One region of the Caulobacter sp. FV2ye17ST genome, then DNA from elsewhere that is predicted to be linked to it. Evidence: riboswitches for the same ligand, from Rfam matches in the RefSeq annotation. Region 1 holds a riboswitch; the other holds the start of a gene.
What was found. Region 1 has a riboswitch for cobalamin ahead of ACW17V_RS09700 (TonB-dependent receptor plug domain-containing protein). Riboswitches for the same ligand answer to the same signal wherever they lie in the genome.

Region 1 (7,235 bases):
CCGTCCAGCTGTACGAGCCGAGCGCCGACTCCGACGATTGAATTAGAGACGCTTGTCCAAATCTTCAAAATCCGTAGACCACGCCGCGCCGGTTCTTAAGGCGTTCGTCATCCACCCGGTGCGGCCTCTGCGAGGCCCGGCCGCTGCTTTGGCGCGTGACCCTCAGTCACGCCTGGAGGAGGCGGTCGGCCTTGCGATGGCCCTCGACCTGAACGTCGTCGAGACGGTGATCGCGCCCCTGCGCGTGGTCACGCCCGCGACGCTGTTCGGCAAGGGCAAGATCGAGGAGTTCGCGGCCATCTGCGAAGTCGAGAAGATCGACGTCGCGGTATTCGACGACCAGCTTACGCCCGTGCAGCAGCGCAATCTGGAGCGCGGGCTCAACGTCAAGGTCGTGGACCGGACCGGGCTGATCCTCGAGATCTTCGCCCGTCGCGCCCGCACGCGCGAAGGCAAGCTGCAGGTGGAACTGGCGCGTCTGGACTATGAACGCTCGCGCCTGGTCCGCACCTGGACCCACCTTGAGCGCCAGCGCGGCGGCACCGGCAACACCGGCGGTCCGGGCGAAACCCAGATCGAGCTCGACCGACGCCTGATCGCCGACAACATTCTGAAGCTGAAGCGCGAACTGGAAGAGGTGCGTCGCACGCGCACCCTGCATCGCAAGGCCCGAAAGAAGGTCCCGTACCCGACCGTGGCCCTGGTGGGCTACACCAACGCCGGCAAGTCGACGCTGTTTAACCGGCTGACCCAGGCCGAGGTCCTGGCCAAGGACATGCTGTTCGCCACCCTGGATCCGACCCTTCGAACGGTGAAGCTGCCGGACGGTCGCCCCGCGATCCTGTCCGACACCGTGGGCTTCATCTCCGACCTGCCCCACGAACTGGTCGAGGCGTTCCGCGCCACGCTGGAAGAGGTGCAGGAGGCCGACGTCGTGCTCCACGTCCGCGACATCGCCAATCCCGACAGCGTGGCCCAGGCCCGCGACGTCGAGACGGTGCTGGCCGAGCTGGGCGTCACCTTCGACGAAGGCAAGACCGTGGTCGAGGTCTGGAACAAGATCGACCTCGTCCCCGAGGAAGACCGCGAGGAGGTCGAAGGCAGCGCCAGACGCACCGAAGCCTCGGCCGTCTCGGCTGTCACCGGCGAAGGCTGCGAGGCGCTACTCAAGCGCATCAGCGGCCTGATCGACGATTCCCCGCCCATCGCCATCCGGATCGCGGCGGGGGAGGGCGAAGCCCTGGCCTGGATCTATCGCAACGGCCGCGTGCTCAGCCGCGAGGATGAAGCAGAGGGCGGCGTGACGATCGTCGCGCGCCTGGATACCCAGGCGCTGGGCCGGTTCGAGCGCCAGTTTCCCGACGCCTTCGTGATGGTCGCCGCCTAGCTTTTCTTTTCGTCCGCCTTGGCGGCGTCCCACAGCGCGTCCATCTCCGCCAGATCCGACTGGTCGGGTGTTCGCCCGTCCCTGGCCAAGGCCGCTTCTATATACGCGAAGCGTCGGCTGAACTTGGCGTTGGTGGCGCGCAGGGCGTCTTCGGGCTCGACGTCCAGCTTGCGGGCCAGGTTGGCGCAGACGAACAGCAGATCGCCCAGTTCCTCGCGGGCCTTGGCCCGGTCGCCGGCCTCGATCTCGACCTCCAGTTCGGCGATCTCCTCGCGCAGCTTGTCCAGAACCTCACTGGTCGATGGCCAGTCGAAGCCGACGCGCGCGGCGCGCTTGGTCAGCTTCACCGCGCGGGTCAGGGCGGGAAGACCCGCCGGCACGTCGTCCAGAACGCCCGTCTTGGCCTTGGCTTTGCGCTCCTGGGCTTTCAGGGTTTCCCAGCCAGCCGTCTGGGCGGCCTGGTCATCATAGGCATGATCGCCGAACACATGCGGGTGGCGGCGGATCATCTTGTCGGAGATGGCCGCAGCTACGCCGGCGAAGTCGAACGCTCCCTGCTCCTGGGCCATGCGGGCATGGAAGACCACCTGCAGAAGCAGGTCTCCCAACTCTTCCTTCAGATCTCCCAGATCGTTGCGCTCGATGGCGTCGGCGACCTCATAGGCCTCCTCCACCGTATAGGGCGCGATGCTGGCAAAGGTTTGCTGCTGGTCCCACGGGCAGCCGCCCTCGGGATCACGCAGGCGGGCCATGATCTCGATCAGGGCGAACAGCGGGTGTTCGGCGTCACTCGGCGGGGGTGGCGAGGGCGGCATGCGTATCCGGTTCAGGCTCGTGGTGCGATGGAGCCGCTGCGTCCATCGCCGCGAGCTGGCGCTGGATCTCGGCGACGCGAGTCGCGTCGAGCGGATAGCGCAGCATGACGGCGGCGACCACAAGGCCCATCGCGGCTGGAACCACGGAGTAGAGCGCGATCAAGGCCGTTTCGCCCACCGCTGTCGGCAGTTTCGGGTCGAAGCCGAACAGGGCCAGCAAGGGGAAGGCGCCGATGGCCAGGGCGTGGCCAAGCTTCACCGTGCCGTTGACCAGAGCATAGAGCAGACCGGTCCGGTCGGCGCCGCTGGCCAGGCGTTCCTCGTCGCCGATATCGGCCATCATCGCCCTGACGAGCAGGGGGGCGGCCGAATAGGGCAGGCCGGCGAGGATCAGGACCAGCATGCCCGCCCACGTATTGCCGGCGGGCGTCAGCACCGCGCAGACCTGAACTGCGGCATAGACAACCGACGCCACGGCCAGGGCGTGATGTTTTCCGATCCGCCGGGCCAGCATCGGCCAGAGCGGCGCGCCGGCCAGGGCGGCCACGAAATAGACCAGCAGCAGGATGCCGGCCTCGGTCTTGTCGAAGCCCTTGATGCGCTCGAAGAAGAAGAAGAACAGGGCGCCGGCGATGCCCGGCGCCAGGCCCATCAGCAGGTCGGCGACCAGGAGCTTGCGGGTCGAGCTGCGCTTCAGAAGCGCGAAATACTGGGTCAGCCCGGAGCGATGCCGCGCAACGGGCGCCTGACGCTCGCCGACCGCGCGGGTCGCCAGCAGGACGGTCAGGGGAATCAACAGAACCACGAACCAGCCCATCGAGCGAATGCCCGCGGCATGGTCGCCCTTGAACGCCAGGGTGATGATCGGCGGCAGGGTGAGCACGAGGATCATGCCCACGACATTGCCAGCCTGCCACCAGCCATAGACGCGCGAACGCTGCTGATAGTCGGTCGAAAGCACGGCGGCCCAGGCGGTATGCGACAGCACCATCATCGAATAGCCGGCATAGACGACGATGAGGCACAGCCAGAGATAGATGGGCCCGACGCCGGGCTGGGCCATGAACAGGCCAAACGCGCCCAGCATCACCAGGGGAGAACCCGCCACCAGCCAGGGTCTAAATCGCCCCCACTTGCTTCGCGTGCGATCCATGACGCCGCCGATGATCGGGTCGAAGATGATGTCGATCAGTCGGACAATCAGGAAGGCGGCGCCGACGGCGCCGAGCGACAGGCCCAGTTCGCTGACATAGAACTCCGGCAGATAGACCACCAGAGGCAGGCCTAGCGCCGCGAGGGGCAGGCAGGGCGCGGCGAACGCCGCCAGAGACCAAGACGATCGTCGATCGGCCATTCCGCGTAATCCTCTCCCGTACACGGCGGGTTGTATCCCGCCTCTTGAACTCACTGGGCGTGGCCGCCCTTTAATTCTGCGCTAGCGGGCGCCGAACTCGTCCTTGGCCAGTCGGACAGCCAGTCTGTCGAACGCCTCGTCGGCGTCGCTCCAGGTGCCATTGTACTGAGCCCAGCGAATATCGGTTTCGTACCAGCTATAGGCCACCGGCGTGCGAGCGCCCGAGGCGGCCCGGTATTCGCCGCTGACCCGGGCCCCGCCGACCCCGAAGCTTTGATAGGAGAGCCCAGGCTTGGCGCTCATTTCCCGCATCGTGGGGCGATTGGGTCTGGCGTCCTCGATAACGAGATCCAGCTCGCCGCCCTGCGGATCCAGGGCGCCTGAACTCTCAAGTCTCTTTTCGACCGAGCGCTTGAGCTCGCGGGTCAGGTAGTCGAATTCGCGCGCATCCAGGGTCTGGGTCTTCTTGGCCAGGTCGGCGCCGATCGAGACGCGAACCGTCGCGACCTGGGGCGCGGCGAGGGCCGGGCCAGCGATCGTCGCGCCCAAGGCCAGGATCACAAGTGAGATTTTCATCGTCGGAACTCCGGATCTGATCCCCCAGTCCCAAACTGTGCGGCCAACCGAACTAAAACGCCAGAGCCCGTCGAGCCCGTCCTAAACGTTTGTTCGGGTCTCCAAGCAGGGATGACGTTGCGGGCGAGGATCAGTGAACCTTGCAGGCCGCGGGCGCGGTGACGGCCTTCGCCAGCACCGACCTGACGACCCTGGGAGTATCGGTGCCGATCACAGCGACGCCGGCCCTGGCCAGATCGCCATACTCGCTGGGATCGCCGTCGGCCGCGTAGCGGTCGTCCGCGCGCCGGCCGGGCGCGCCCAGGGTGCCAAACATCGGCTCCACGCCAGCCTTCCGAAGATCGGCCCACAGCGTCGGGTTTTCGGCGCGGGTTCCCGTCCAGGCCAGGATGCGATGGGCCTGCAGCCCCCCGCGGGTCAAGCTGGCCAGATGATCCAGACCGGACACGGGCACGGAGATCATCATCTCGGGGGCCAGGGTCGCCAGGCGCAAGGCGTCGGCGTCATTGTAGACGATCAGCACCGCCCGTCCTTGGGCGTGCGCGGCGCGGGTCTCGGCGATCACCTGCCGGGTGAGCACATCGCCGTCCGCGCCCGAGCTTTTGAAGTCCAGCGTCACGATCGCGCCGACCGCGCCCGCTGCATCCAGCGCCTCACGCAAGGTGGGAGGCGGCGCATCGGTAACCTTGCCGGCCCCGTCGATGAGGCGCGCCGCGCGCACCTGCGCCAGGGTGTTGTCAGCGACGCGGCCGCGGCCTGTGGTGGTGCGATCCAGAGTGTCGTCGTGCATCAGCACCAGAGCGCCGTCCCTGGTCCTTGTCACGTCGATCTCGAGGAGGGCAGGGCGGATGGCCGTTCCGGTGGCGCGAATCCCGGCCAGGGAATTTTCCGGCGTGGTTTCGTCCAGAACCGCCCGGTGAGCCGAAACCAGGACGCCCCGGTCCCGGGCGCAGTCGAAAAAGGCCGCCAGCGGAACCGCATCAGGCGCGCCGGGCGGCGTCGCGCAGCCGGCCAGGATCGACATCGAAACCGTCAGTCCAAGAGCGAGGAAACGCATGCAATTCACTCCGGAATCGAGAGTCGGTCAGACAAGATCTCTCTAGCAGACTGCCCGCCGCCGTGGGCAATGAACGCTTGATCTGAAGACTATGGACGCGTCTCTCGCCGCTTCTGACGGAGGGGAACCTCTGCATTGACGGTGTGCGGCGCAGCATATAGGGCTGATTTTGCGTCAGGTTCCTCGCAAGAGGATGAATAGGGAACGGGGTTCAAAACCCCGGCTGCCCCCGCAACTGTAAGCGGCGAGCTTACGCGTCACATGCCACTGGGACCTCGGTCCTGGGAAGGCGACGCGCCAAGCCTAGACCCGTGAGCCAGGAGACCTGCCCGACGCAGTCGTTCATCGTCCGGCCGGGGTGCGCCGAACGAACGGGATTTCCCGCGAAACGACATGTCAGTCAGGCCGCGTCGCGGCCTCTCGCCGTGGGCGCTTCCTTGCGTTTGGGGCTTGAGGACGTGCGCGGGTCATTCAAAGGGAAAGACCATGATCCGAGCGCTTCTGTGCTCCAGCGCAATCTCCACCATCCTGATCTCCGGGGCCGCCATGGCCGAAGAGCAGAAGGCTCCTGAAACCGACGTCGCCGGCACGATCGGGGCCACGGCCCTGGCCGAGCTGGTGGTCACCGCCACCCGCTCTGTGCAACCGATCGAGAAGGTCGGCGCTTCCATCACCGTTCTGACGCCGGAGGCCATCAAGGTCAGCCAGGCCACGACGGCTGTCGAGCTTCTGGCCCAGACGCCCAGCGTCACCTTCGCCCGTAATGGCGGGCCGGGATCGGCGACCAGCCTCTATATCCGGGGCGCGGAGACCCAGCACACCGTCGTGCTGATCGACGGCGTCAAGCTGAACGATCCGTCCTCGACCCAGGGCGGCTACAATTCCGGCAACCTGCTGGTCGGCGATGTCTCGCGGATCGAGGTGCTGCGCGGCGCCCAGTCGACCTTGTGGGGCAGCCAGGCCATCGGCGGCGTGGTCAACATGGTCACCGCCGAACCGACCAAAGCGTTCGAAAGCAATGCCAGCGTCGAGGGCGGCGCGCGCGACACCGCCTATATCCGCGCCGGCGCCAGCGGGGTCGCCGAACGCCTGACCTGGCGTCTGGCGGGCAGCTACTACACCACCGACGGTTTCTCCGCCTATGCGCCGGGCAAGGAGAAGGACGGTTACCAGAACACCGGCCTTTCGGGGCGCGTGCGCTTCGCCTTCAGCGACGCCGTCTCGGCCGAGGTTCGCTCGGTCTATTCGCGCGGCAAGAACGACTTCGACGGCTTCAACACCGACTCCGCCGAGTTTGGCCGGACCGAGGAACTGGTCATCTATACCGGCCTGAACTTCGCCCTGCTGGACGGGCGTTGGACCAATCGTATTGCCTACGGCTACACCGACACCGCCCGCGAGAACCTCAATCCGGCCCGTCCCGCCGTTCCGCTGACGTTCGATTCCACCGGCAGGAACAAGCGCTGGGAGTATCAGGGAGCCTTCGCGGTCACCGAGACGCTCACGGCCTCGTTCGGCGCGGAAAGCGAGCGGTCGCGGATGGAAACCCGTTCGCCGAACCTGACAACGCCCAATCCAGCCTTCCGCACCGGCCGCGTCGGCGTCGACAGCATCTATGGCCAGCTTCAGGCCGAGGTCGTTCCGGGTCTGACCCTGACGGGCGGACTGCGTTACGAAGACCACGACACCTATGGCCGCCACACCCTGGGCCAGGTCTCGGCCGCCTGGGCGCTGAACGAGGGCAATACCGTACTGCGGGCCAGCTTTGGCCAAGGCTTCCGGGCCCCGGGCCTCTACGAGCTCTATAGCGAATACGGCAATCTGGACCTGAGCCCCGAAGAGTTCGACAGCTGGGACGCCGGGGTCGAGCAACGCCTTCTGGGCGGCAAGGCCAAGGTGTCGGCCACGGTGTTCGCTCGCGAGGCTGGCAACGAGATTCGCTTCTTCTCGTGCTCGTTCGGCGCGACTGACGCCCCCTGCAACCCGGGCGGCGCCTTCCGGTGGGGCTACTACAAGAACATCCAGAAGACGCAGGCCAAGGGGCTG
Region 2 (7,235 bases), 1.0 Mb from region 1:
GAGTAGCGAAAGAAGATCGGGAAGTCCGGTCCCACCGCGGTCCGGCAGGCCTTGATGACGTCAAGGGCGAAGCGCAGCCGATCGGTCATGCCGCCGCCATAGCGGTCGCCGCGCAGGTTGGTCGCCGCCCACAGGAACTGGTCGATCAGATAGCCGTGGGCGCCGTGGATCTCGACGCCGCTGGCCCCGATCGATACGGCGTCGCGCGCGGCCTGGGCATAGGCCTCGATCGCGGCCTCGATCTCGGCCTCCGTCGCCGGCGCGCCGAAGCGGGTTCCAGGCTCGTAGAGGCCCGAAGGCGAGAGCGAGGGGGTGTCGGGATTGGGCGGGCCCGCCGTCATCGACCGGTGGCCGCCCATGTGCCAGAGCTGCGGGATGAACGCCGCGCCCGCGGCCTTTACCGACGCCGCGATCGTCTTCCATTCTTCAAGCGCCGCGCCATGGAAGTTGGGGATGTCCGGATGGTCGACGGCCGCCGGATGGTCGATGGCGACGCCTTCCGTGATGATCACGCCGACGCCGGCCTCGGCGCGGCGGCGGTAGTAGTCGCCGACAGCCTGGGTCGGGACGCCGGCGGGCGAGAAGCGGCGGGTCATCGGTGACATGACCACGCGATTTCGAAGCGCTAGGCCCGCAACGGTCGTCGGCGCGAAGAGCAGGGAAGCGGACACTGCGATCCTCCGGATGCGAATGGGGCGTCCCGAAGCATCGCGTTTCGGGGGCCCGATCAGGTTTTCGCAACGACTAGTCGTGGGCGATCGGTGGGCGCATCAAAGTTCGCGCCGTGATCGCGCGCATCACCCACGTGATTTATTGGCCGGGCGAGGTGGTCGGCGCGGCGGCGATCCCTCCGGCCCATAGACCTTCGGGGAAAGAGACCTCGGGAGGCCGCCGTGCACTGGAACTATGGAGACATCTTCGACGCGGTGGCGCGCGCCGTCCCGGCCGATCGTCCTGCCCTGATCTGGCGCGATGTGGTTGTCACATGGGGCGAGTTCGATCGCCGCACCAACAACCTGGCAAAAGCCATGGTCGATCTGGGCCTCGAACCCGATGCGCGGATCGGCATCCTGTGCCGCAACCATCCCGCCTATCTGGAGTTCCTCGTGGCCGGCGTGAAGGCCCGCCTGCTCACCGTCAATCTCAACTATCGCTACACGGCCGACGAGATCGCCTACGTGCTGAATGACTGCAACGCGGAGGCGTTGTTCTACCAGTCGGACTTCGACGCGATGCTGGAGCCGCTGCAAGCCCGCCTGCCGGACGTTCGCGCCTGGGTGCGCATCGAGAACGAGCGGTCACCCGAGGCCGCCCCCGAAGGCGCGCTGTCCTACGAGACCCTGGCGCGGACGGGCGATGGCCAGCCGCTGGACATCACCCGTTCGGGCGACGACGGCTATCTGCTCTACACGGGCGGCACGACCGGCAAGCCGAAGGGCGTCCATTGGTCGACCGACCAATCGCGTCGCGTTCAGCTGGAGTCGCCGCTGATCGCGCGCGCGCCGCAGTCGATGGACGAGCATGTCGAGGGTGTGCGCGCCACCGACAGCCGCATCATTCCGGCATGTCCTCTGATGCACGGATCGGGCAGCAACTCGGCCATGGGCGACCTGCTGAACGGCGGGACGGCGATCATCCTGTCCGGCGACCGGTTCGACGCCGCCCAGCTCTGGCGCGAGGTCGAGACGCATCGCGCCACGCGGGTCTCGATCGTCGGCGACGTCTTCGCAAAGCCCATGCTCAAGGCGCTGGACGATGCGCCGGGCGTCTATGACCTGTCCAGCATGAGGGCGATCAGTTCGGCAGGGCTGACCTGGTCAAAGGAGGTCAAGGAGGGCCTGTTGCGACACATGCCCAACATCGCGCTCGTCGACATCCTGGGCGCGTCGGAAGCCTCGGGTCTCGGCTATTCGGTCGCCAGGGCCGGCAAGATCCCGGAGACCGGCGTCTTCGACGCCGCGCCCCTGACGGTGCTGATCGATCCCGACACGGGGACGGTGATGCCGAAGGACCGTCCGTCCGAGGGCTTCATCGCCCGCAGCGGGGCGATGGCCAATGGCTATTTCGGCGATCCCGAGAAGACCGCCGCCACCTACCGGACGATCGACGGCGTGCGCTATGCCGTGCCCGGAGACTTCGCGCGCTGGATGCCGCCCAACCAGTTCACCCTGATCGGACGGGGCAACCTGTCGATCAACACCGGCGGCGAGAAGGTCTTTCCCGAGGAGGTTGAGGAGGCCCTGAAGCTTCAGCCGGGCGTGGCCGACGTCCTTGTCGTCGGGCAACCCGACGAGAAGTGGGGCAAGATCGTCGTGGCGATTCTCAAGCCGGACGGCCTGTTCGACGAGGCCCGGGTGAGGGCGGGTTTGACCCAGACGCTGTCGGCCTACAAGCACCCCAAGCGCTTCGTTCTGGTGGACACCGTGCCTCGGCACGAGAGCGGCAAGGCCGACTACCGAACCGCTATCGCCCTGGCGGACGAGACCGCCTAGCCGTCAGCGCGGGCGAGGCGGCCAGGCGTTCATCGACTGGCCGCCGATCGCCATGAGCTCGCCAGTCCGGGCGAACAGGCGGATGTCGCCGTGGGCGAAGCCCGAGCGGATGCCCTGGATCCTGGCGTCGCAGAGGATCCAGTCGGTCTCGGCGCGACGCACCACCCGCAAGGTATTGTCCAGACTGACGCCGCCCAGGCCGCCGCCGAGCGCCTTGCTGAGCGCATAGGGCGTGAAGTCCGCGAACAGGGCCAGCACGCTGATATCCATCGGAAGGTCCTGGCGCGCCCGCATCCAGAAGACCACTCGTCCGCTGTCGGCCAGCCTTCCGGTCGGCTCGGCTTCCGCGAACGCGCCGGGCGCGATGCGCATCTCCAGGGTTTCCAGAAGCGTGCCGGACTCCTGGCCATGAGGCCAAAGCTTCGCCGTCTCGCAGGCCTCGGGCGGGGGAACCTCCGGAGCGCGATCCCAGGCATGGTCCAACGGCTCGTCGCGCACGCCCAGCGCCGCCGAGGCCAGGAAGATTTCCCGATCGCCCACGCGCCCGACGACGCGCGCCTGCGAGATCGTCCGTCCGGGCCCGGGGACCTCGACGTTCAGTTCCAGGACTTCGCCGGGGCGGAGGGGACCGAGGAACTGGATCGTCGACCAGATGACCGGGCGCTGGAGATGGTCTTCCAGCGCCGCCAGGGCCGAGCCGAAAAGCACGCCGCCGAAGACGAAGACATTGCCGGGCGGCCCGACGCACAGGCGTCTGTCGGCCTTCAGGGTCTGGCGGGGAGAGCCCGTCTGCGCCTCGAAGCGCGTCAGGCGCGAAGGCGGTTCGCTGAGGGCTGTCGCCGCAGTGGTCTCGTCGTTCATGTGTCTCCTCTCGCGGCGCCCCTGGGCCGCGGTCACAGATCGGCGCGCCAAGCCATGCGTCAGGTCCGGGATTCAGATCAAGGCGTGCGAGCACAGCCTTCCAACAGACACATCCGTGATGTTCGCGCGCCAAGGACCCCGCCACTGGCACGGCTTGGGTCACGGCCGCAACAAGGTGACGTCCATCAGGGAGATCGCCATGACCGCGTTGCCGCAGCCGACCCCAAGCCAACAGCCGACCCGCATCGACGCGCTCGTGATCGGCGCCGGCTTTGGCGGCATGTACGCCGTGCACAAGCTGAGCGGCATGGGCCTGAGCGTCAGGGGCGTCGAAGCCGGCGGCGACGTCGGCGGCGTCTGGTACTGGAACCGCTATCCGGGCGCTCGCTGCGACCTGATGAGCCTGGACTACTGCTACTCGTTCTCTCCGGAAATCGAGCAGGAATGGACATGGAGCGAACAGTTCGCCGCCCAGACGGAAATCCTGGCGTACGCCAACTTCGTCGCCGATCGCCTGGACCTGCGTCGCCATTTCCTGTTCGAGACCTGGGTCACGGGCGCGGCCTATGACGAGGACGCCAATGTCTGGCGCGTCACCACCGACGATGGCCGCGTCTTCGAAGCGACCTACTGCGTGATGGCGTCCGGCCCGCTGTCGATCCCCAAGGGTGTTCCGTTCGACGGCGCCGAGGACTTCAAGGGCGAAATCCTGCTTGCGGCCAAGTGGCCGCATACGCCGGTCAGCTTCGAAGGCAAGCGGGTCGGCCTGGTCGGCACGGGGTCGACAGGCATTCAGATCGTGCCGGAGGTCGCCAGGACCGCCGGAACACTGACGGTTTTCCAGCGCACCCCCAGCTTCACCCTGCCGATGCGCAACGTGGCTCTGGAGCCGGATTACGTCGCCGAACTCAAGCGCAACTATGCGGGTATCCGCCAGGTCGCCCGCAACAGCCCGCTCGGCGGCGTTCGTCCGCAATCAACCCGGCCGTTCTTCAGCGTCACCTCCGAGCAGCGCCGCGCGCTCATGGAGGATTCCTGGGCGCGGGGCGGCCTGTCCTTCCTGGGCACGTTCTCGGACCTTCTGGTCAATGCCGAGGCCAATGAACAGGTCGCCGAGTTCGTCCGTGGAAAGATCAGCGAGGTCGTCGCCGATCCTGTGACCGCCGAGAAGCTGAAGCCGCGTGGCTACCCGATCTTCGCGCGCCGTCCGTGTCTCGACACCCACTACTATGAGACCTTCAACCTACCGCACGTGACCCTGCACGACTGCCTGGAAAGCCCGATCATCAGGATCACCCCGGCTGGCCTGCTCACGGCCACCGGCGAGGTGGAGCTGGACACGCTGATCTTCGCCACCGGCTATGACGGTCTGACTGGCGCGCTCCTGAACTTCGACGTGGTGGGCCGGGGCGGGGTGCAACTGCGCGACAAGTGGCGCGACGGCGCCACGTCGTACCTGGGTCTGATGATCTCGTCGTTCCCGAACCTGTTCCTGGTCTGCGGGCCGAACGGTCCGGCGGCGCTGGCCAACATCATCACTCTGGACCAGCAGAACATCGACTGGATCGCCGACGCGATCACCCACATGCGCCAGCAGGGCCTGGCCAGCATCGAGCCGACCCAAGGGGCCGAGCAGGCGTGGATGGAGACCGTCTACGGTCTCGCCGGGCTGACGCTCGTTTCCAAGGCCAACACCTGGTACGTGGGCGGCAACATCAGCGGCAAACCGCGCGGGCTGAGCATGTATACCGGCGGCTTCCAGCGCTACACCGAAGCGTGTCGGCTGGCCGCCGAGAACGGCTACACCGATTTTGTGTTCGAGAAGGATGCCGCGCAGCAGGCGGCCAGGATCCCTGAGGCGGTCGACGGATAGCGCCGCCGCTGGATCCGGAAGATGCGGACCGCACGATCCCATCGTCGGCGACGTCTCCAGCGCCCCTGAACAACAGGCGCGCCCGGCTAGCGAAAAAACATATAAGGATATCCTTATATCCCTCTTGACGCCGATCGCCTTCGGGCGTCCTTTACGCGTGTCGTGGTCTGCGGGCGTTCGCGCGTCCGGAGCTAAGAGGGAAGTCGGTGAGGGCGTGAAACCCCGAGGCCGGCGCTGCCCCCGCAACTGTGAGCGGTGAGCCGCTGTCCATTGAGTGTCACTGACGCGCCGAGCTGGATCGGTGGCGTGTCGGGAAGGCCAGGGCAGGGGTGATGACCCGTGAGCCAGGAGACCTGCCCCGACAGATAACGTCCTCCGGCGGGGTGTCCGGTCTGGTCGCATGGAAGGTGCGTCCGGACCGCGATGATCCGTGCGCGCGTTCGCGCGCGTCCCGGCCAGCCTCCGCCACAACACCGGCAGAGGCTTTTGAAATGACCGTTACCGTCGCCAACCTTGGCTTTCCCCGCATCGGCGCCAAGCGCGAACTGAAGTTCGCCCTGGAGGGCCATTGGGCCGGCCAGACCGACGCCCGGGCGCTCCTGGACACCGCCCTGGCCTTGCGCGCCCAGGCCTGGATGCGCCAGGCCGCCCTGGGTGTGGCCCACGTGCCCAGCAACGACTTTTCGCTCTACGACCACGTGCTGGACACCGCCGTGATGGTCGGCGCGATCCCGGACGCCTATGGCTGGGACGGCGGCGAAGTCGACACCGCCACCTACTTCGCCATGGCGCGCGGCGCGCAGGGCGCGACCGCCCAGGAGGCCTGCGGCCCCGGCTGCGGTCACGGTCATGACGCCGGGCCAGGGGAGGGGGGCGTCCCGGCGCTGGAGATGACCAAATGGTTCGACACCAACTATCACTATCTGGCTCCGGAGGTATCACGGGGGCAGACCTTCGCCCTGAGCTCGACCAAGCCCATCGACGAGTTCCTGGAGGCCAGGGCCCTCGGGGTGCAGACCCGTCCGGTCCTGCTGGGGCCCGTCACCTTCCTTAAGTTGGCCAAGACCAGGGACGAGGGCTTCGCGCCGCTGTCCCTCCTGTCGGCCTTGCTGCCGATCTATGCCGAGGTGCTTCAGGGCCTGGCCGCCGCCGGCGCTGACTGGGTGCAGTTCGACGAGCCGTGTCTGGCCCTGGACCTGACGGCTTTCGAGCGGAACGAGATCCGCCGCGCCTATGGCGCCCTCACCCACGCGGTCCCCAGCCTGCGCCTGATGCTGACCAGCTATTTCGGCGGCTATGGCGACAACCTTCACACCGCCCTGAACCTCCCGGTCGAAGGCGTGCATCTGGACCTCGTCCGCGCGCCGGAGGAACTCGAGACGGCCCTGGCCGCCAGCCGCGAGAGCCTGGTCCTGTCGCTGGGCGTGGTCGATGGCCGCAACGTGTGGCGCGCCGACCTTCCGGCCCTGCTGGATCGGCTGGAGCCTGCCGTCGCCCAGCGCGGCTCTGACCGGGTCATCCTGGCCCCGTCGTGTTCGCTGCTGCACGCGCCCATCGACCTGACCCTTGAGAGCGCCATCGATCCGCAGGTGCGCCAATGGCTGGCCTTCGCGGTGCAGAAGATCGAGGAACTGGCGGTCCTGGCCCAGGCCCTGAACGGCGGCCGCGCCGTCGTCGCCGCCCAACTCGAAGCCAGCGCAACGGCCGCCCAGGCGCGCCGCACCTCACCGAAGATCCACGACGCCGCCGTCGCCGCGCGCCTGGCTGGAGTGACCGACGCCATGGCAAGGCGAGGCCTGGACTATGGCGACCGTCAGGCCTTGCAAGCGGATCGTCTGAACCTGCCGGCGCTGCCCACCACCACCATCGGCTCCTTTCCGCAGACCGAAGGGGTGCGCAAGGCCCGCTCGGCCCACGGCAAAGGCGTCCTGGACGACGCCGGCTATCAAGCGTTCCTTCGCGAGGAGACCGCTCGGGCCATCGCCTGGCAGGAAGAGGTCGGCCTCGAC

Region 2: another riboswitch for cobalamin. It lies ahead of metE (5-methyltetrahydropteroyltriglutamate--homocysteine S-methyltransferase); the one in region 1 lies ahead of ACW17V_RS09700 (TonB-dependent receptor plug domain-containing protein).

The regions. Positions count from the first base shown of each region.
Region 1 is NZ_CM178727.1:1,983,518-1,990,752, forward strand. It holds gene hfq (RNA chaperone Hfq) at 1-41, shown strand, start outside; gene hflX (GTPase HflX) at 53-1,387, shown strand; gene mazG (nucleoside triphosphate pyrophosphohydrolase) at 1,384-2,202, opposite strand; gene ACW17V_RS09685 (MFS transporter) at 2,174-3,556, opposite strand; gene ACW17V_RS09690 (hypothetical protein) at 3,638-4,132, opposite strand; gene ACW17V_RS09695 (glycerophosphodiester phosphodiesterase family protein) at 4,263-5,189, opposite strand; cobalamin riboswitch at 5,349-5,536, shown strand; gene ACW17V_RS09700 (TonB-dependent receptor plug domain-containing protein) at 5,676-7,235, shown strand, end outside.
Region 2 is NZ_CM178727.1:982,880-990,114, forward strand. It holds gene ACW17V_RS04755 (NADH:flavin oxidoreductase) at 1-671, opposite strand, end outside; gene ACW17V_RS04760 (acyl-CoA synthetase) at 894-2,492, shown strand; gene ACW17V_RS04765 (acyl-CoA thioesterase) at 2,496-3,353, opposite strand; gene ACW17V_RS04770 (flavin-containing monooxygenase) at 3,553-5,226, shown strand; cobalamin riboswitch at 5,373-5,601, shown strand; gene metE (5-methyltetrahydropteroyltriglutamate--homocysteine S-methyltransferase) at 5,718-7,235, shown strand, end outside.